Regions from separate parts of the Romboutsia sp. 1001216sp1 genome, predicted to be linked through region 1. Evidence: a T-box and tRNA genes for the amino acid it is inferred to sense, from the RefSeq annotation. Region 1 holds a T-box; the other holds one or more tRNA genes.
The links. A T-box is a leader RNA that pairs with one kind of tRNA and senses whether it is charged. The one in region 1 lies ahead of ABHC41_RS05355 (valine--tRNA ligase), so its partner is inferred to be a tRNA-Val.
Positions count from the first base shown of each region.

Region 2: it has a tRNA-Val gene. The T-box ahead of ABHC41_RS05355 (valine--tRNA ligase) is inferred to sense a tRNA for this amino acid. The anticodon was not compared.

Region 1 covers NZ_JBDPHA010000003.1:217,609-228,230, reverse strand. Annotated here, with positions in the region: gene pstC (phosphate ABC transporter permease subunit PstC) at 1-435, shown strand, start outside; gene pstA (phosphate ABC transporter permease PstA) at 437-1,261, shown strand; gene pstB (phosphate ABC transporter ATP-binding protein PstB) at 1,284-2,045, shown strand; gene phoU (phosphate signaling complex protein PhoU) at 2,071-2,724, shown strand; gene gdhA (NADP-specific glutamate dehydrogenase) at 2,997-4,349, shown strand; gene ABHC41_RS05375 (hypothetical protein) at 4,563-5,117, shown strand; gene ABHC41_RS05370 (aromatic acid exporter family protein) at 5,136-6,023, shown strand; gene ABHC41_RS05365 ([Fe-Fe] hydrogenase large subunit C-terminal domain-containing protein) at 6,137-7,519, shown strand; gene ABHC41_RS05360 (polysaccharide deacetylase family protein) at 7,546-8,349, shown strand; T-box leader at 8,436-8,742, shown strand; gene ABHC41_RS05355 (valine--tRNA ligase) at 8,900-10,622, shown strand, end outside.
Region 2 covers NZ_JBDPHA010000009.1:82,591-93,212, reverse strand. Annotated here, with positions in the region: gene rplI (50S ribosomal protein L9) at 1-325, shown strand, start outside; gene dnaB (replicative DNA helicase) at 350-1,678, shown strand; gene ABHC41_RS10240 (hypothetical protein) at 1,900-2,205, shown strand; gene ABHC41_RS10235 (adenylosuccinate synthase) at 2,284-3,573, shown strand; tRNA gene ABHC41_RS10230 (tRNA-Lys) at 3,987-4,062, shown strand; tRNA gene ABHC41_RS10225 (tRNA-Glu) at 4,083-4,157, shown strand; tRNA gene ABHC41_RS10220 (tRNA-Val) at 4,162-4,237, shown strand; tRNA gene ABHC41_RS10215 (tRNA-Asp) at 4,243-4,319, shown strand; tRNA gene ABHC41_RS10210 (tRNA-Thr) at 4,335-4,409, shown strand; gene ABHC41_RS10205 (MFS transporter) at 4,722-6,401, shown strand; gene ABHC41_RS10200 (ATP-binding protein) at 6,488-7,480, opposite strand; gene ABHC41_RS10195 (DnaD domain protein) at 7,489-8,541, opposite strand; gene ABHC41_RS10190 (M1 family metallopeptidase) at 8,692-10,164, shown strand; gene ABHC41_RS10185 (MBL fold metallo-hydrolase) at 10,252-10,622, shown strand, end outside.

The DNA of each region.
Region 1 (10,622 bases):
AGTTTATTGGCGGTGATAATAGTTTTAGCAATTATGATGTTACCTACTATTATATCGGTATCTGAAACAGCAATAAGAGCAGTACCAAAAGCATATAAAGAAGGTTCATTAGCATTAGGTGCATCGAATATAGAGACAATATTTAAAGTTGTATTACCAGCTGCAAAGTCAGGAATATTAGCAGCAGTTATACTTGGAATAGGTAGAGCATTAGGTGAAACTATGGCAGTAATACTTGTTGCAGGTAACTCTCCAGTAATGCCATCATCTCTAATGGATAGTGTAAGACCACTTACTACAAACATAGCGTTAGAGATGGGATATGCATTTGGGACACATCAAGAAATGTTGTTTGCAACAGGAGTTGTATTATTCACGTTTATATTAATCTTAAATATAGTGTTAAATAAAGTTTCGAATAAGGCGGTAGATTAGCATGAGAAAATTTAAAGAAAATATATTAAAAACATCAGTTTATTTATCTGCGGCATTTACAGTAACAACATTAATTGTGATAGTCGGATATATATTTATGCAAGGTATAAAAGGAATAAATCCATCATTCTTATTTAGTGATTATTCGCCAATGGGTGGTGGAGGAATACTACCGATGATAGTATCCACAGTTTATATGGTACTTTTATCAATAATAGTGGCAACGCCAATAGGTATATTATCAGCAATATATCTACAAGAGTATGCTAAAAAAGGAAGATTAGTAACAATAATAAGATTTGCGACTGAGAGTTTAGCAGGTATACCATCAATAATATATGGATTATTCGGGGGAATATTTTTTGTAGTTACCTTAGGAATGAAGTACTCAATACTTTCAGGGGCATTGACAGTAGCAATAATTATATTGCCAGTAATAATAAGAACAACAGAGGAATCTTTAAAGACAGTACCACAAAGTTATAGAGAAGCATCATTAGCTTTAGGTTCAACTAAGTTCCAAACCTTATATAAAGTAGTACTTCCCAGTGCAATACCAGGGATACTATCAGGAGTTATATTATCAGTGGGTCGTGTTATCGGAGAATCAGCGGCTATATTATTAACAGCAGGAACAGTTGCACAAATGCCAGGAACTATATTTGATAGTGCTAGAACATTAACAGTTCATGCATATTTACTTACAAAAGAAAAAGGAGATATACAAGGAGCAGCAGCTATAGGAATTGTGTTAATAATAATGGTACTAATATTAAATACATTAGCTAAAGTAGTGGCTAAGAAATTAAATAAAGCAAATTACTAAGAAATTTTACGAGGTGTAAAAGATGAGTTTAAATAATACAAAGATAAGTATAAAAAATTTAGATTTATATTATGGAAATAATCAAGCATTAAAGAAAATAAATATGAATATAGAAGAAAGGAAGGTTACTGCATTAATAGGTCCTTCTGGATGTGGTAAGTCAACATTTTTAAGAACTTTAAATAGAATGAATGATTTAATAGACAATGTCAGAATAGAAGGACAAATAGAGGTAGATGGAGAAGATATATATAAAAGTGAAGATGTAATAAAATTACGTACTAAGGTAGGAATGGTATTTCAAAAGCCAAACTTATTCCCAATGAGTATATATGATAATGTAGCCTATGGACCTCGTACACATGGAATAAAAGATAGAAAAGTTTTAGACAAGATCGTTGAAGAAAGCTTAAGAGGGGCAGCTATTTGGGATGAAGTAAAAGATAGATTAAAATCATCTGCACTAGGGCTATCTGGAGGTCAACAGCAACGTATATGTATAGCAAGAACAATAGCTATGAAACCAGAAGTAATACTTATGGATGAGCCCACATCAGCGCTAGATCCTATATCTACAGCAAAGGTAGAAGAGTTAATAGAGTCTTTAAAAGATGAATATACTATAGTAATAGTTACACATAATATGCAGCAAGCGGCACGTGTATCTGACCAAACAGCATTCTTCTTAACTGGAGAAGTAGTAGAGTTTAGTGACACAAAAACTATGTTTACAACTCCAACGGATAAGCGTACAGAAGATTATATAACAGGAAGATTTGGATAAAACTTATAAGAAAAGGAGTAAATATATGGTTGATACAAGTTTAGAGTTAAGTATAAACACACTTAAAAACTACACATTAGCAATGATAAAAAGGTGTAGGGAAGCAGTAGATAATTCTATTAACTCTATGATCAATAAAGACTTAGAGGGAGCAAAAAAAGTAATAAAAGAAGATGATGAGATAGATACTCTAAGAGAATATATAAGAGATAGAAGTATTGAACTTATAGCATTAAAACAACCAATGGCAAAAGATTTAAGATATATATATGCTCTAGGAAATATAGCACTTGATTTAGAACGAATAGGAGATTATGCAGTTAATATAGCACAAGAAACTTTAAAAATAGGTGATGAAGCCTATATAAAGGAATTAATTGATATACCAAAATCAGCTAAAATATGTACTGATATGCTTAATGATATTTATAAAGCTTTGGAAAATGAAGATGAAGACCTTTGCTATGATATAGCAAAAAGGGACGACAAGATAGATAATTTATACGAACAAATACACGTAGATTGCTTAGAAGTTATGAATAAGAATTCAACTACTATAAATCAGGGAGTAAGGCTTTTATTTGTAGGAAGGTACTTAGAAAGAATAGGTGATCACAGCACTAATGTATGTGAAAAAATAATATATGCTATAAAAGGTGAAATGGTTGAGATAGGATAAAGTAAAAGCTTTATCCTATTTATAATTTGAGATAATTTATGATTTAATTTACAAATAAGCTATAAATTAAAAATTTTAGAGATTAGTCAAATTAAGAATCAAGATAGATAAAGGAAGCAAAAAAATATATATAATTTTTATATGGGAATTTAAATAGTCCTAATTAAGGAAGATTCAGAAAATTTCAATAAATTAGAAGGTGTTGATATTATAGATATAGTGGAGTACTATTTAATTGAAAATGTTTTCAATTTCAAAGGGGGCTAATAAAAATGGGGAACAATGTTAAAGAAGTAATAGAAAAAGTTATCGATGATGTAAAAGCTAGAAATAATGGAGAACCAGAATTCCATCAAACAATAGAAGAAGTTTTACATTCATTAGAAGGTGTTTTAGAAAAACATCCAGAATACATAGATGCAAGTATATTAGAAAGAATAGTTGAACCAGAAAGACAAATAATGTTTAGAGTGCCTTGGGTTGATGACAATGGAAAAGTACATGTAAATAGAGGATTTAGAGTACAATTTAACAGTGCAATAGGACCATACAAAGGTGGACTTAGATTCCATCCATCTGTTAACTTAAGTATAATAAAATTCTTAGGATTTGAACAAATATTCAAAAATTCTTTAACTGGATTACCAATAGGAGGAGGAAAAGGTGGATCTGACTTCAACCCTAAAGGAAAATCTGATAATGAGATAATGAGATTCTGTCAAAGTTTTATGACTGAATTATATAGACACATAGGTAAAGATATAGACGTACCAGCTGGAGATATAGGAGTTGGAGCTAGAGAAATAGGATTCCTATTTGGACAATATAAGAGAATAAGAAATGCTTATGATGCTGGAGTATTAACTGGTAAAGGATTAACTTATGGAGGTTCTTTAGCTAGAAAAGAAGCTACTGGATTTGGAGTTGTATACTTTGTAAACGAAATGTTAAACTATCACAAAGATACATTTGAAGGCAAGAGAGTTGTTATATCAGGTTCAGGAAATGTTGCAATATATGCAGCTCAAAAGGCTATGGAACATGGAGCTAAAGTAATAGCTATGTGTGACTCTTCTGGATATATAGTAGATGAAAATGGTATAGATTTAAGTATAGTTAAGCAAATAAAAGAAGTAGAAAGAAAGAGAATAAAAGAATATGTAGCTAGAAAAGAAGGTGCTACATACGTTGAAGGTCAAAAAGGAATATGGACTGTTAAGTGTGATATAGCTATGCCTTGTGCTACTCAAAATGATATAAACTTAGAATCAGCTAAGATATTAGTTGAAAATGGAACTAAAGTAATTGGAGAAGGAGCTAACATGCCTTGTACAAATGAAGCTGTTGACTATTTCTTAGAAAAAGGATTATTAGTTGCTCCTGCTAAAGCTGCAAATGCTGGTGGAGTTGCTACTTCTGCTTTAGAAATGTCTCAAAATAGTATGAGATTATCTTGGACATTTGAAGAAGTTGAAGAAAAATTACAAGTAATAATGAAGAACATATTTGAAGCATCTAAAAATGCTGCTGAACAATATGGTCATGCTGGAAACTATGTTGTAGGTGCTAACATAGCTGGATTCTTAAAAGTTGCAGATGCTATGATGAGTCAAGGTGTAATATAAGTTAAACTTATATCGTTATAAATAATATAGATTTTTCAAATTCATTGAATAAAAAAGAGAGGTATCCTTTTGGATATCTCTTTTTTATTTGTAATAAAAATAAATCAATATTTCTCATGTTATAATATAAATCTAAAAAATAAACAAATAATAAGGATTAATTATAAACATGATTAATAAGAAATATATTATAAAGATAGGAGTTTAAAAAATATGGACATTTTAAAGAAAATTGCAGAGATATTAAATAAATTAGATTGTACTTGGGCTATAGGTAGTTCTATGATGCTAAAATTTAATGGATTAGTAAAAAATCCAAGGGATATAGATATATTAATAGAGGCAAAAGATTCACAAAAAATAAAAAAGGCTATGGATAATATAGGTCAAAGTCTAGATTTGCCATCTAAATATCCATTTAGAACTAAAGAGTTTTTTGGGTATAATATAGATGGAGTAGAAGTAGAATTTATGGGTGACTTTAGTATAGAGTTAGAAAATAAATCTATATACAAGTTTATACTAGATGAAAAGTCTATAAAGTATTTAACAAATTTAGATAAAGTAGTTATACCTATAACCACTCTAGAAGATTGGTTTGTAGCATATTTAGTTATGGGAGATCCTAAAGGAAGAGTACCTATTATAAAAAAATACTTAGTTAAAAATGGTATAAAACATGAAGAATTATTAAAAAGAAATTTAGAGCAGGACTTACCAAATGATATAAAAAATGAAATAATAGAATTATTAAATATAAATAAATAACAAATTGGAGGGAAAATTTTGAAATTAGAAAAAGTCGGCATGAGGACCTTTAAAACAGGATTAAGTGTAGCTGTTTGTGTTGTATTAGGTTCAATGATTGTCCAAAATCCATTTTACTCAACCATAGCATGTGTAGTATCAGTGCAAGATACAGTTAAAGGTTCGCTAAAAGCTGGATTTAACAGAGTAAAAGGTACGATACTTGGAGGTATAATAGGCTTTCTAATTGTGCTAATTAAGCCAGGAGATGCATTACTTTGTGGTCTTGGAGTAATTATTACAATATATCTATGCAATATGTTTAAACTCAATAAAGCAGTAGTTGTTGCATGTGTAACTTTTTTATCTATACATCTTGGAGTTATAAATTCTAGCCCCGCAGAGTATTCATTCTTTAGAGTGTTAGATACTTCAATAGGAGTAGTTGTAGGGGTATTTATTAATTATATATTAGCAAGACCAGACTATTTAGATACTACAAAAAATGATTTTCAATCTATAGAAAAATTAACAAAAGAATTTCTAGAACTTAAGATATTAAAAAAAGGAAGTTTTAATATAAAAGAACTAGAAAAAGAGATAAAGAAAGTAGAAGGCTCTTATTCTAAGTTGATAGATGAGCTAGATTATAGCAGAGATAATATAGATATAGAAAAAATAGAAGAAACAATAATTATATGTAGAGAGATATATTTCCATGTACAGTCAATAGAATTATTAGATAAAAAACTATACTTAAGCAAAGAAAATTATACAATTCTAAGAGATATCTATGAAATAGAAGAAATAGAATGGGATTTAGATGAAAGCAAAAGTCCTGTATTCAATTATCATCTAAGGAAGATAATAGAAGAAGCAGAAATACTTCATACTATTAATAGTAACAATCAATATAAATTATATTAAAACGATCTAGTGAATCTAGAGATTAATTTAATATATTCAAATTACAAATTTAATAAATAAAATTTAGTGCCTTCGTAAATATTACCTATATAGTATTTAAGGAGGCATTTTTCATGGAATCAATTAATTTAAATACGAAAATATTAGATACTTATAAAATGAAGCTTTTTAATGAGCTTATAAAAGCTATTTGGAGTGAGGAATTTGATGATATAGATAATATACCTAAAAAAGTGCTAGATAAAAGCGTATATAATGAATTTGGGGAAGAGGTCATATTAAATTTAATGAGAATAGTTATGGGGCTAGATCCAATAGATAAAATAGATGAAACAATAAAAGAAATGCTAAATAAAGCTATGTGCACAAAGGAAATAAGCACACCAATAATATCAGTAATCTCTCAAGTGTGCAATCATTGTGTTAACAAAGAAGATGGAAAGGAATGTTTAGTAAAAGAGAAGCATATTAATTGTAATAAGGACAATACATGTAATTCATGTGGAGGATGTATAAGAGAATGTAGCTTAGGGGCAATATCTGATAAGATTCAATTCATACCTATTTTAAAGTTACTAAAAGATAAAAAACATCCTGTGTACGCAACTGTAGCTCCATCATTTGTAGGACAACTTGGAAATGATGTAACTCCTGGTAAGCTAAGAAGTGCTCTTAAAAAAGTAGGTTTCAAAGACATGATAGAAGTAGCTTTAGCAGCAGATATACTTACTGTCAAAGAAAGTTATGATTATTGTAATCATATTAAAGAAAATAAAGAAGAATGTTTTATAACTAGTTGCTGTTGCCCGATTTGGATTAGTTTAATAAAGTCAAGTTACCCTGAAATTGTAGACAACATATCTAAGTCAGTATCTCCTATGATTGCCTGTGCAAGGATTATAAAGGTTTTAAACGAAGATGCTAAAGTAGTTTTTATTGGACCTTGCGTAGCCAAAAAGAAAGAAGCTATAGCAGAAGATATAAAAGGAGCAGTAGATTTTGTATTAACATTTAAAGAATTAGAGGAGATATTTAAGGCTTTGGATATAGAAGCGGATAAAGAAGTAGAAGAAAATAGAATAGAATCATCAGCTCTTGGAAGAATATATGCTCATGCAGGAGGGGTAAGTAAATCTATTGAAGAGTGTGTAAAAAAAATAAATCCGAAAGCTAATTTTAAAGCTATTACTTTTCAGGGAGCTAAAGACTGCAAAGCAGGGCTTGAAAAAGTTATAAATAAAGACATCGATGTAACTTTTGTTGAAGGTATGGGATGTATAGGTGGATGTGTAGGAGGGCCAAAGCGTATTTTAGAAACAGAAAAAGGTAAATCATTTGTACAAGAATATTCTAAAGAAACAAATATAAAAACTCCATTTGAAAATATAAATGTAATTCAATTTTTAGCAAAAATGGATATGAAAAAAATAGAAACACTAAGAAGTGAAGACAGGGAGAAATTGTTAGGATTATTTAACAGAGATATAAGATTATAAAGTAATAAACAAAGGGGATTAGGGGGATGAATATAAAAAAAAATTACAAAATTTTAGCTATAATTTTAGTAGCATTTATTGTATTAAGCATAGTTATTTTTAATATACCAAAGGAAGATGAGGATAGAAAATATACTTTATTAGAAAATTATATAGTAACGAGTACTTTAACTCAAACTATAAACGAAGCTACAACACAAAAAGAAAAAGGTCCTGTTTTATTACCACAGAAGATAGCATATATAACTATAGATGATGGTCCATCTAAATACACTAACTCGATATTAGACATATTAGAAAAAAATCAAGTTAAAGCAACTTTTTTTATGATAAATGATAATATGAAGAAACACCCAGATGAATTAAATAGAATGCAAAAAGAGGGGCATGGTATGGGATTTCATAGTGTAACTCATGATATACATAAGCTCTATGAAACACCACAAGCAACACTAAATGAATTTAAAACCTGCCAAGAAACTCTTTATAATATAACAGGAGATGTATCAAAATTAATAAGGCTGCCTTATGGAAGCAAGCCTTATATGCCTAAAGAATCTTATGATATATTAGTAGAAAATAATTATAAAATATGGGATTGGAATCTAGACACACTAGACTGGAAATCCACAACAGACAATATTTTAAGTAGTTTATTATATTATGGTAGAGATAAATCTAATTTAATAGTACTAATGCATGAAAAAGAACAAACTGTAGAAGCTTTAGATAACATTATAAGAGTATTAAAAGAAAGAGGTTATAAGATAGAACCAATAAGTGAAGATACACAAGATCGAAACTATTGGAAAGGAAATGTTCAAAGCTAATTAAAAAATCAAAGTAGTACATATATTATTATAAATAATTGACAATAATAATATTAATTGGATATAATTAAAGAATAAATAATAAGATAAAAACTATGATAAAGAGGAGTATGTAAATACTACTAAAAGAGATGAAGACTCATAGGCTGAAAGGTCTTCTTAGTATAGGTTTGCAGAAGGTAGCTTTGGAGTTTCTAAGCTGAACTAGCAGTAGGTTTAGACGGTGGGAATCGTTAAAATCCATAAAGAGCCCAAATTATTAAGTATCTGTATTATAGATTAGTGAAGTTATGATTAAGAGATGTAGCTAAGTAAATACGGAATATAACTCTTGAGAGATGAATGAGTTCAATTTGGGAATTAAGGTGGTAACGCGAGCTTTTCGTCCTTATAAGGATGAATGGCTCTTTTTTAATTTATACTATAAAATATATAAGTTTAAGACTTTTAATCAAAATAAAGTTATTAAGTTACTTGTATTATTAATAATTTTAGTAAGACAAATTTTTAATAAAAATAAAATTTTAAATAAAATGAGGAGGAAATGAAATTGGAAAACACTAATTTACCAAAAACGTATAATCCAAAAGATTTTGAATCAAGATTATATTCAAAGTGGATTGAAGATGGATTATTTAAATCTAAGCCAAATCCAAACAAGAAGCCTTTCACTATAATGCTTCCACCACCAAATATAACAGGACAATTACACATGGGGCATGCTCTTGACCATACTTTACAAGATATACTTATAAGATGGAAGAGAATGGACGGTTATGAAGCTTTATGGCAACCAGGAACTGACCATGCTTCTATAGCAACTGAAGTTAAAGTTGTTGAAAGAATAAGAGAACAAGAAGGAAAGTCTAAGTACGATTTAGGAAGAGAAGAATTCTTAAAGAGAGCTATGGATTGGAGAAATGAATTTGGTAGAAAAATAGTAGACCAAATGAAACAATTAGGAGACTCTTGTGATTGGGATAGAGAAAGATTCACAATGGATGAAGGATGTAACGAAGCTGTTATTGAGTTCTTCATTAAGTTATATGAAAAAGGTCAAATATACAGAGGAAACAGAATAATAAACTGGTGTCCAGATTGTAAAACAACTTTATCAGATGCAGAAGTTGAACATGAAGAACATGATGGAAAGTTCTATCATATAAAATACCCAATAGTTGGTAGTGACGAATTCTTAGAAATAGCTACTACTAGACCAGAAACAATGCTTGGAGATAGTGGTATAGCTGTAAATCCAGAAGATGAGAGATACACTCACTTAGTTGGAAAGAAAGCAATACTTCCACTAGTAAACAGAGAAATAATAATAGTTGCTGATGATTATGTTGATTTAGAGTTCGGTACTGGTGCAGTTAAGATGACTCCAGCTCATGACCCTAATGATTTTGAAGTTGGTCAAAGACACAACCTTGAAAAGATAAATGTAATGAACGAAGATGGAACAATGAATAAATTAGCTGGTAAGTATGAAGGCATGGACAGATATGAGTGTAGAAAGCAACTTATAGCTGATTTAGATGAAGCTGGATACTTAATAGCTATAAAAGATCATAACCACAATGTAGGTTCTTGCTATAGATGTCATACAGTAGTTGAGCCAAGATTATCAGACCAATGGTTTGTTAAGATGGATGAATTAGCAAAACCTGCTATAGATATATTAAAGAAACAAGAATTAAAGTTTGTACCAGATAAGTTTGACAAAACTTACTTACAATGGTTAGAAAATATAAGAGATTGGTGTATATCAAGACAATTATGGTGGGGTCACCAAATCCCAGCTTACTACTGTCAAGAGTGTGGAGAAGTAGTTGTTGCTAAAGAAATGCCTACTACTTGTCCTAAGTGTGGACATCATGAATTTAAGCAAGATGAAGACGTATTAGATACATGGTTCTCTTCAGCACTTTGGCCTTTCTCAACATTAGGTTGGCCACACAATACAGAAGAATTAAACTACTACTATCCAACAAGTGTACTTGTAACTGGATACGATATAATATTCTTCTGGGTTGTAAGAATGGCATTTGCAGGAATGTTCTGTATGGGAGAAACTCCATTTGAACATGTATTAATCCACGGACTTGTTAGAGACTCTGAAGGTAGAAAGATGAGTAAGTCTTTAGGAAACGGAATAGACCCATTAGAAGTAATAGACCAATACGGAGCTGATGCTTTAAGATTCATGTTAGCTACTGGAAACTCTCCAGGAAATGATATGAGATTCTATATGGAAAGAGTAGAAGCATCTA
Region 2 (10,622 bases), on a different contig from region 1:
AGCAGTAAAAGAATTAGGTGAAAAGAAGAAATCTGAAGAGATAAAAGCTCAAAAAGAGTACGAAGCAGCAGTAGAATTAGGAAAGAAAATGGAAGAATTAAACGTTGTTATATATACTAAAGCTGGTGATGGTGGAAGATTATTTGGATCAATAACATCTAAAGATATAGCAGAACAAATAAAAAAACAACATTCTATAGAAGTAGATAAGAGAAAAATACACTTAGATGAACCAATAAGAGCTTTAGGTTCAAGATTCGTTGAGATAAAGATACATCAAAAAGTAACTACTAAAATGAGAGTAGATGTAAAAGAGAAACAATAGAAAAGACACTTGAGGTGATAAACAATGGAGGATATGACTAGAATTCCTCCACATAGTGTGGAATCAGAACAGTCTATATTAGGGTCTATATTACTTGATAAAGATGCAATGATAACGGTGAGTGAAACTATAAAGCCAAATGACTTTTACAAAGAAGCTCACAAAATCATATATGAGTGCATGATAAAGTTAAGTAATAAAGGTGAACCAATAGACTTAATAACCCTAACAGAAGAACTTAAAAAAGAAGGACATTTAGATGATGTAGGAGGCATAAGTTATATAACGAGTTTATCAACGATTGTCCCTACAACATCTAATGTAAAGTATTATGCAGATATAGTGAAGGAAAAATCAGTTTTAAGACAACTTATAAAAGCATCTAATGAAATTATAAGCTTAGGATATGAAGGTTCCTCGAAAATAGAAGATGTATTAGAAAAAGCAGAAAAACAGATATTTGATATATCTCAAGAAAAAGCTAGTGATGATTTTAAATCTATAAATAGCGTACTAATGGATACTTATGATATGATTGAACATCTGTACACATCAAAGAGTGAAATAACAGGAATAACAACTGGTTTTAAAGACTTAAACAAAAAGATAAATGGACTACAGAGAACAGATTTAATATTAATAGCAGCTCGTCCAGCTATGGGGAAAACTGCATTTTCATTAAATCTTGTTCAAAATGCAGCACTAAAGGGTGATGCATCTGTAGCTGTATTTAGTTTAGAGATGTCTAAAGAACAGTTAGTTCAACGTATGTTATCATCACAATCTAGTGTAGAGCTTAAAAAATTAAAAACAGGAAAGCTAGGAGAAAATGACTGGCCTAGAATAATAGATTCTATGGCAGTTTTATCTAATGCTAAGATATATATAGATGATACTCCAGGTATAAAAATATCTGAGTTAAGATCAAAATGTAGAAAACTTAAAATAGAGCAGGGATTAGATTTAATACTTATAGATTATCTTCAACTTATGGAAGGTGAAGGTAATAATGAAAGTAGACAACAAGAAATATCAAAAATATCAAGATCTTTAAAAATAATCGCAAAAGAACTTAATTGTCCGGTAGTAGCATTATCTCAGCTATCTCGTGCACCAGAACAAAGAGCAGATCATAGACCTATGCTATCAGATTTAAGAGAATCTGGAGCAATAGAGCAGGATGCAGATATAGTAATGTTTTTATATAGAGATGAATATTATCATCCAGATTCAGAAAAAAAGAACATAGGAGAGGTAATAATAGCTAAAAATAGACACGGTGAAACTGGTGCAGTAGAGCTAGTTTGGCTTGGTGAAGTTCAAAAATTTGCGGATAAATCTAGGGATATGTAAACAAGATATCCACAGAAGTTTTTTTGGAAATTGGTTAAAGTATGTGGATAAATGTAGGAAAAAAATCATAAGTGTTGAAAAATACAAAAAGACTTATCCACATTATCCACATGTAACCTGTTGATAAATGTGAATAAGTACAAAAAAAAGCAAGCTATTAGCTTGCTTTTATTGTTTACAACTTAATATTTATAAATACAAATTTTTTATGGGGGAAAAATGTGTTGCATATAAATGTATTATATATATATCCAAAAATAATAGAAATAAACAAAGAAATAAATTTATTTAGAATAATTGATAATAATATAAAGGAGACATTAGTATTTTACTGCAAAAAAGGATCTAATTATAAGATTATGATGATGGATACAATGTCTGGAGAAAATAAAGAAATTTTAGGTGTATCTAAAATAGAAGAAGTAGGAACATTTATAAAAAATATAGAAGAATCAGAAGGAATAATAAAGAGTTTAAATAGCTTAGAAGATATAAAAAAATACATATTAAACTCAAAGTGTAAATAAAAAAGTTTGAAAATGTATCGAATGTTTGATAAAATGTATTGGTAAAGTGTTCGAAAATCTATAGTAGAGGTGAGTTATATGAAAACAGTAGCGATTGTAGGATCTCAATGGGGAGACGAAGGAAAAGGTAAAGTTATAGATTACCTTGCTACACAAGCAGATGTAGTAGTAAGAGGACAAGGTGGAAATAATGCCGGACATACATTAGTTGTAGATGGCAAAAAATTCGCTTTACGTCTAATACCATCTGGAGTATTAAATCCTAACACTATAAATGTAATAGGAAATGGTATAGTGTTTGATCCAAAAGGATTTTTAGAAGAGATAGAGACTTTAAATAAAGAAAATATAGATACTAGCAACATAAAAGTAAGTGATAGAGCCCATGTTGTATTACCATATCACAAGGAATTAGATGCACTAGCAGAAGAAGCTAGAGGAGATAACAAAATAGGGACTACAAAAAAAGGTATAGGACCTTGTTACATGGATAAAACTGAGAGATCAGGAATAAGAATATGTGACTTAATGGATAAAGACATATTTGCTAAGAAATTAAAAGCACAAATAGATGCTAAGAATAAATTAGTTCAAGGTGTATACGGAAAAGAAGCAATGTTTGACTTTGAAACTATATACAATGAGTATTTAGGATATGCAGAGCAAATAAGAAAAAATGTTGCAGATACTTCAGTTGTAGTATATGATGCTATAAAAGCTGGTAAAAAAGTATTATTCGAAGGTGCACAAGGAACATTATTAGACTTAGACTTAGGTACTTACCCATACGTTACATCTTCTCATCCAACATCAGGAGGATTCTCTATAGGAGCAGGTATTGGACCAAACATGATAAAAGATGTTGTAGGTATAGTAAAAGCATATACTACAAGAGTTGGAGAAGGACCATTTGTTACTGAATTAGATAATGAAATAGGAGAAAGAATAAGAATCCAAGGTCATGAGTTTGGTACAGTAACAGGAAGATCTAGAAGATGTGGATGGTTTGATGCTGTAATAGTTAAATATGCTGCAAGAGTAAACGGATTAACTAGTATATCATTCATGTTATTAGATGTTTTAAGTGGATTCGAAAAAATAAATATATGTACAGGATACAAAATGGGAGACAAGATAATAACAGATTTCCCAGCATCATTAGAAGATTTAGCTAAGTGCGAACCTGTATATGAAGAATTAGATGGATGGAATGAAGATTTAACAACTATAGAAAGATACGAAGATCTTCCAGAAAATGCTAAGAAATATATAGATAGAATAGAAGAAATAGTTGGAGTTAACATAGATATGGTTTCAGTAGGACCAAACAGAGCTCAAACTATAATAAGAAGAAATATATTTGCTTAATATATATAAGTGTAGTGGATTATATCCACTACACTTTTTTATATATAAAAATTAAAATATATAAAATTAAGTTAGAGATAAATATATTTTTATTTATACTTATAAAAATATATTCTACAAAAAGTTTTACTGAATAAAAAACAATTAGAATACTTACTTATAAATTAATATTTATACCCTAATTTAAGAAAAATATAGATTAGATAATTGGTAAAAATCTAAAATTAAGTATTTTTTAATAAAAAATTAATTTATGAACCCCTGTTATTTACTAAGGTTGAGAGAAAAATAAACAAAAAAGTAAAAAAATATAAAAAAATGTAAAAAAAGTGTTGACGAAAGTGTATGAACCTAATATAATAATATTTGTGAGTGAGAGAAACACGAACAAGCCGAAAGGCAAAAAAGGAAATGACCCATTAGCTCAGTCGGTAGAGCACCTGACTTTTAATCAGGGTGTCCCGCGTTCGAGTCGCGGATGGGTCACCATTTTAATTTTTACTCAGCACGGCCCATTGGTCAAGCGGTCAAGACACCGCCCTTTCACGGCGGTAACAGGGGTTCGATTCCCCTATGGGTCACCATTTTGGGACTATAGCTCAGCTGGGAGAGCACCTGCCTTACAAGCAGGGGGTCACAGGTTCGAGCCCTGTTAGTCCCACCAATTGCGGCCTGGTAGTTCAGCTGGTTAGAATGCCAGCCTGTCACGCTGGAGGTCGAGGGTTCGAGTCCCTTCCAGGTCGCCAATTTAAATATTATATGCTGGTGTGGCTCAACGGTAGAGCAGCTGACTTGTAATCAGCAGGTTGTAGGTTCGATTCCTATCACCAGCTCCAATCAAACTCTTAGATTTTATCTAAGAGTTTTTTATTGTGTAAATATAATTTTAATTAATATATGAATAAATATCCTCTATAAGGGTATATAGGATAGTATTGGCTAAAATTAAATTTTTCCAATATTAGTAGGTAATGTAAGGGGAAATATAAAATTTCTTATATCATAAAATTGTAGTTATTTTAATATGGAATATTTATATATAGAATATTAAACTTTAAAATAGTTATAATTAAAATTTTTAAATAGAATATGAAGCAATAACTCTTACATTATAAGCATTTATAATTATGAATAGGAGTGAGTTTTTCATGAGTGAAGCATTAAAAAAGAAGAGTACAAGCATCGCTATGTTAGTATTTTTACTTGGAATTTTTATGGGGGCTATGGACTCTGGAATAGTATCACCAGCAAGAAATGTAATAGCTAGTGGACTTGGAATATCAGAATCAGCTAGCGTGTGGATGATAACCATATATACTTTAGCATATGCTGTATCTATGCCAATAACAGGTAAGTTAGCAGATACATATGGTAGAAAAAAGGTATATATGATTTGTGTTACATTATTTGCCACAGGTTCTTTACTTTGTGGAATATCAGATATAGTAGGGAGCTATGGATTTTTACTAACTTCAAGAGTTATCGAAGCAATAGGTGGCGGAGGTATAATGCCAATAGCCACAGCATATATAGGCTCATCTTTCCCTGAAGAAAAAAGAGGGTCAGCACTTGGATTAGTTGGAGGAATATATGGAATAGCAACTGTTCTTGGACCAACGCTAGGAAGTTTTATACTTTCTGTGGCTGGAGATGGTAAATGGGGATATTTATTTTTAATAAATGTACCTATAAGCATTATTATAATAGGAGCAGCGTTAAAACTAGAAGAAAATAAAAAAGACTCAGATATTAAAAAAATGGACATTTGGGGGTCTTTAATATTAAGTATTTTAATTGCATCATTAATGTATGCTTTAACAAATCTTAAATTCTATGATTTTGGAAATTCAATTAAGACATTAGATGTTTGGCCATATTTATTAATATCTATAATAATGGTTCCAATATTTATATATATAGAAAAAAGAGCAGAAGACCCTGTCTTAAACTTAAGTTTCTTTACTAATAAGCAAATAGCATTAACTTTATTTATAAGTCTTATAGTGGGATGTGGACTTATGAGTACTGTATTTTTACCACAATTTGCTGAAAATGTATTAAAATTAAAAAGAGGTAGTGGTGGTTATATAGTAACTTTATTTGCTGTATTTACTGGTATATCAGCTCCACTTGGTGGTAAGTTTATAGATAAATTTGGTGTTAAGAGATTATTATTACTAGGATTTTTAGCTAATATATTCGGTGTATTATATCAGGCAGTTATAACTGCAAATCATCCCAATTTCACAAACTTAACTATAGGATTAGTATTTATGGGCATAGGTATGGGATTTACCATGGGAACACCTGTAAATTATTTAATGATGAGTTTAGTTAAACCAGAAGAAATATCAATGGGGCAATCAACAGTTTCATTACTTCGCTCTATAGGTGTAGCTATATCACCTAACTTACTGATAAACTTCGTATCAGATGCAGGCAGAAATGTACCAGGTGCAATAGAAAAAGTAATGCCACATATACAAGGGATAACAGGAGGTGCATTAGGAAGTAGTACAGCATCAGCAGATATGATGAATAAATTACAAAATGCAGATGTTACTAATATATTTGAAACAGTTAAATCTTTTATGATGTCTATGCTCAATGGTATACAACATGCTATGTCAGTAAATCCTAATATGGATTTTGCAGCATTAAAAAGTAATTACTTAACAAGTTTAGATAAAGCTAAACCAGCCATAGAAAATGCGTATCAATACACTATGAATCAAGGTTATGCTCACTTATTTATAGGTGTAGCTGTTATATCATTACTTGGTTTAATTGCATCTTTATTTATAAAAAGCAAAAAGAAATCTAAATAGTAATTATAAAAAATTCTATAATAAAATGATCAGAATTAACTATAAATAATACTAAAATAGGAGAAAAATATTATAATATTTTTCTCCTATTTATATCTTTCCCATCTTAAATCATTACCAACAAACTTTATAAGCCTAAACTTATCTAATATTCTAGATAAAGTTCTTTGAGTATAAGTTTTTCCTATTTGATTAGGTGATAAGTTTGTAGATATTATTATCTTTTTACCAGATACCAATCGAGTATTAACTATATTAAAAATTTCACCACTTGTAAATGAATTATTTAGTTCAGTTCCAAGATCATCTATTATCAATAAATCACAATCGAATAGATTTTTATAATTTTCATTAGCCATTTTATTATTAGGATCTCTTCTAAACTTATAGTCTTCAATAATTTCTAGGATTTTAAAAGATGTTTGATATATAACTACATATCCTCTATCTAATAAATCTTTGGCAATACAGTTAGACATATAAGTTTTTCCCAATCCAGTAGAACCATAGAAAAGTAAATTTTCACCATTATCTTTATCGAAATCTAATACGAATTTTTCACAAATAGAGAATATATCAAGCATGTTTTCTCTAGGTGATATACCAGCACCTTCAGGTCTTACAGGTGAAAATATATCAAAATTGAAATTGGCAAAATTCTCTTTACTTAAAACTCTATCTAAATTAGACATTTTGTAAGCTTCATTGATTATTTCCTGCTTAAAACAACTACATTTTTCACCATTTGGTGTAAAACCAGTATCTTTACAGTAATTACAATCATACTTCATCTCTAAATAATTTTCAGGTATACCATGAGTTTTTAGAAGAAGAGATTTTCTAGCTTTTAGAGTATCCATTTGTTCTTTAGATTCCTTTACTATTTTTTCTCTTGAATTAGGGTCAAGTAAAACAGCTTTAGCTAGTTTAAGACCAATTTTACTAATCTCATCTTCTATATGCTGAATTTCTGGTATTCGAGTATAAAGTTCTTTTTTTCTCTTTTCTAAGTCAAGTTCATCTGCATCTCTTTTTTGCTCGTACTTTAGCAGGATCTCTCTTATTTTACTTTCGTTCATCTAATCACCTACCTAAATTTTTCCTTCTGACTTTTTTCGATAATTCTATCTAATTCCTCTGGACTATACTGAGTGAATGTCTCATTAAAGTTATGGAACTTAGTCTTTTTATAATTTTCGGAAGTTTTATTAGAGGAAAATTTACCAACATTTTCTTTTAATTTTCTTGATTCTTCTTGTATCTTTAAATCTTGAAGATTTTTTATGCTTTTATTATTCCAACTTTTAATAACACCATCAATGTATGTTATAGAAGGATTAGAAATATTTTTGGACTTAGAACAAGCTTCAAGAATTAATTCAATATCCATATTAAATTGATCTAACCATATATCCATAGTTTCTTTTTCAGACCTAGAAGGCTGTCTAAAGAATCCTAATTCATTAAATATAGTTTTGTATATCGTATATCTTTCACTTCTAGCATTAAAACTAACCTTAACATCATCAGGAGTATATAAGTTGCTATCATACCAGTTTCTAATTATACTCTCAATATATTTAACAGGCTTGGAAGAACCAGTTCTTTCTTTTACATTTTCATAAGCATAAACAATCATATCTGGATTCATATTGTATTTATTCATTATATCTAAAATACTAATTTTTTCACCTGGGTCAAGATGTCTGCCTACAATTTGATTTATAGAGTTAAACATCTTTCTAATGCTTGGGTTTTCAGCAACAGAAACGATAGAGTCTGTATTTGATTTAATAGATTTAGTATTAACAGTGGTATTTTCTATATACTGTTTCTTTAAATCTAAAAACTCAACAGAATAATCAAATTCATCAAGGCCTTCGTTTTTGTGCATTTTAATTATATTTTTGCTTTCCCAAAACTTCCATGCTGATAACACATCTGAAAGAGGGATATTTAAGTCTTTTGCAATAGAATTATTGTTAAACTTAGGATTAGAACTTGGGTCACAAGCATTTTTATATCCAAGGAGATAAACTTTAACGTATAACCCGTCCGCCATAGGCATAAATATATCTATAAAGATATTTGGAATGGATGTATCACCTAAGTCAACCTCATTAGGTTCTTTAAAAAACATTTTATCACCTCGCTTTAAATTATATCATAAAAATGTGATATTAAATGTAGCCTACATAATTATCAAGAAGAATTATATCATAAAAAGCTATATAAATTTATCTTGCAAAAAAACTTTTAAATTATTCATGTAAAACAGGGGGGAGAAGATTTGATAATAAACTTTACTAAAAGAGTAAGAAAGCTATTATCAGTAGGAATAATAGCATTAGTTTTAGTAGCCAGTGGAGGAGTATATTTTTACAATGATAAAAAAGGAATACCTTCAGCTAACCTAGCAAATGAAAAAGAGATTAATAGATATACAATAGATGTAGTCTTCGATGATGAAAGTAAACGTTTAATGTGTAACCAAAATATAGAGTATGTAAATAATACAAAAAGCACTTTAGACAAATTATATTTTCATATATATCCAAATGCCTTTTCAAAGAGTGAATTTGCACCTTTTGAAAAATCTGAAATGAAACAAGCATATCCAAATGGATTTAATGAAGGATATATAGATTTAAAAAACATACTAAATAATGGTAAAAAATTGGCCTATAAGGTAAGTGGTGATAAGAATGATATACTAGAGGTTGAATTAAAAAATCCAATTAAGCCAGGAAATAAAGTATCTATAGATATGAAATACAATGTTAAAATACCTAATTCACAAGGTAGATTTGGGTATGGAGAAAACACAGTAAATGTAGCCAATTGGTTTCCAATAGCTAGTGTCAATGATGCCAACGGATGGAATTTAAATAGTTATGAAACAGTAGGTGATCCATTTTATAGTGATACAAGCGACTTCTATTTAAAGATACTTTTGCCTAAAAAGTATAAAATGGGATGCACAGGGAAGGTAGTAAAGGAGACATCTGATAGTGATAAGACTCTTTATGAAGTAGAAGCAAGACAAGTTAGAGATTTCGCTTTTATTTTAAGTGATAAGTTTCACGTTGATAGTGATAAATATAATGAAGTGAATATTAATACATATAATTTAAATGAAGAATTATCTAAGGATGCTACATATATCGCAAAGAGCTCTATGGAGATATTTAGTGAATTATTTGGGAAATATCCATATGATACATACTCTGTAATAGCAAGCGACTTTTTTATAGGAGGGATGGAATACCCAACTTTAATAATGATAGATCAAAGCTTGTACAATAAGAGAGATAAGTTTTTATTAGAATATGTAATTGCACACGAGACAGCGCACCAATGGTGGTATTCAGTGGTTGGAAATAATGAAATAAGTGAACCTTGGCTAGATGAAGCACTAACAGAGTATTCCACAATATTATACTTTGAAAAAAAATATGGAGATAAACTAGCTAAAAAATTAATAGATAATATGGAGTTACAGGCCAAAAGCTATCGTAGTGAAGATATATTTAAACCAGTAACAGGGTATTCAAACTCAATTGAATATAGTTTAAATGTGTATACTAAAGGGGCTTTAGCTTTCCATGAAGTAAGAAAAGAAGTGGGAGATAAGGTATTTTTTGATACTTTAAAGGAATATTACTCTACATATATGCACAAAAATGTAAGTAGTGCAGAGTTTGTAAAGTTATGGAATGATAAAGGTGTAGATATAGATAAAATTATAAAAGAATACAAGTAAATTTTAACTCAAGCATTAAATAATTATTTAATGCTTGAGTTTTTTGGTATAATATAATCTATGACAATGAGAAGACGAGGTGAATAAATGCTAAAATACTGTTCAATAGGAAGTGGAAGTAGCGGAAATTGCCATTATATAGAGTATAAAGATACAGGAATATTAGTAGATGCAGGTCTTAGTGGAAAGAGAATAACAACAGGACTTGATGATATAGGAATAAACATGGAAAAAATAAAAGGAATATTCATAACTCATGAACATTCAGACCATATAAAAGGTGCAGGGATAATGTCTAGAAAATATAATATACCTATATTTGCAAATGTAAAAACATGGTGTGCTATGAAAGATAAATTAGGAAATATAGAAAGTAATAATATGAAGGTATTTGAAAATGATAAAACTTACTCTTTAGGAGATGTGGTAATAAGACCATTTTCAATACCACACGATGC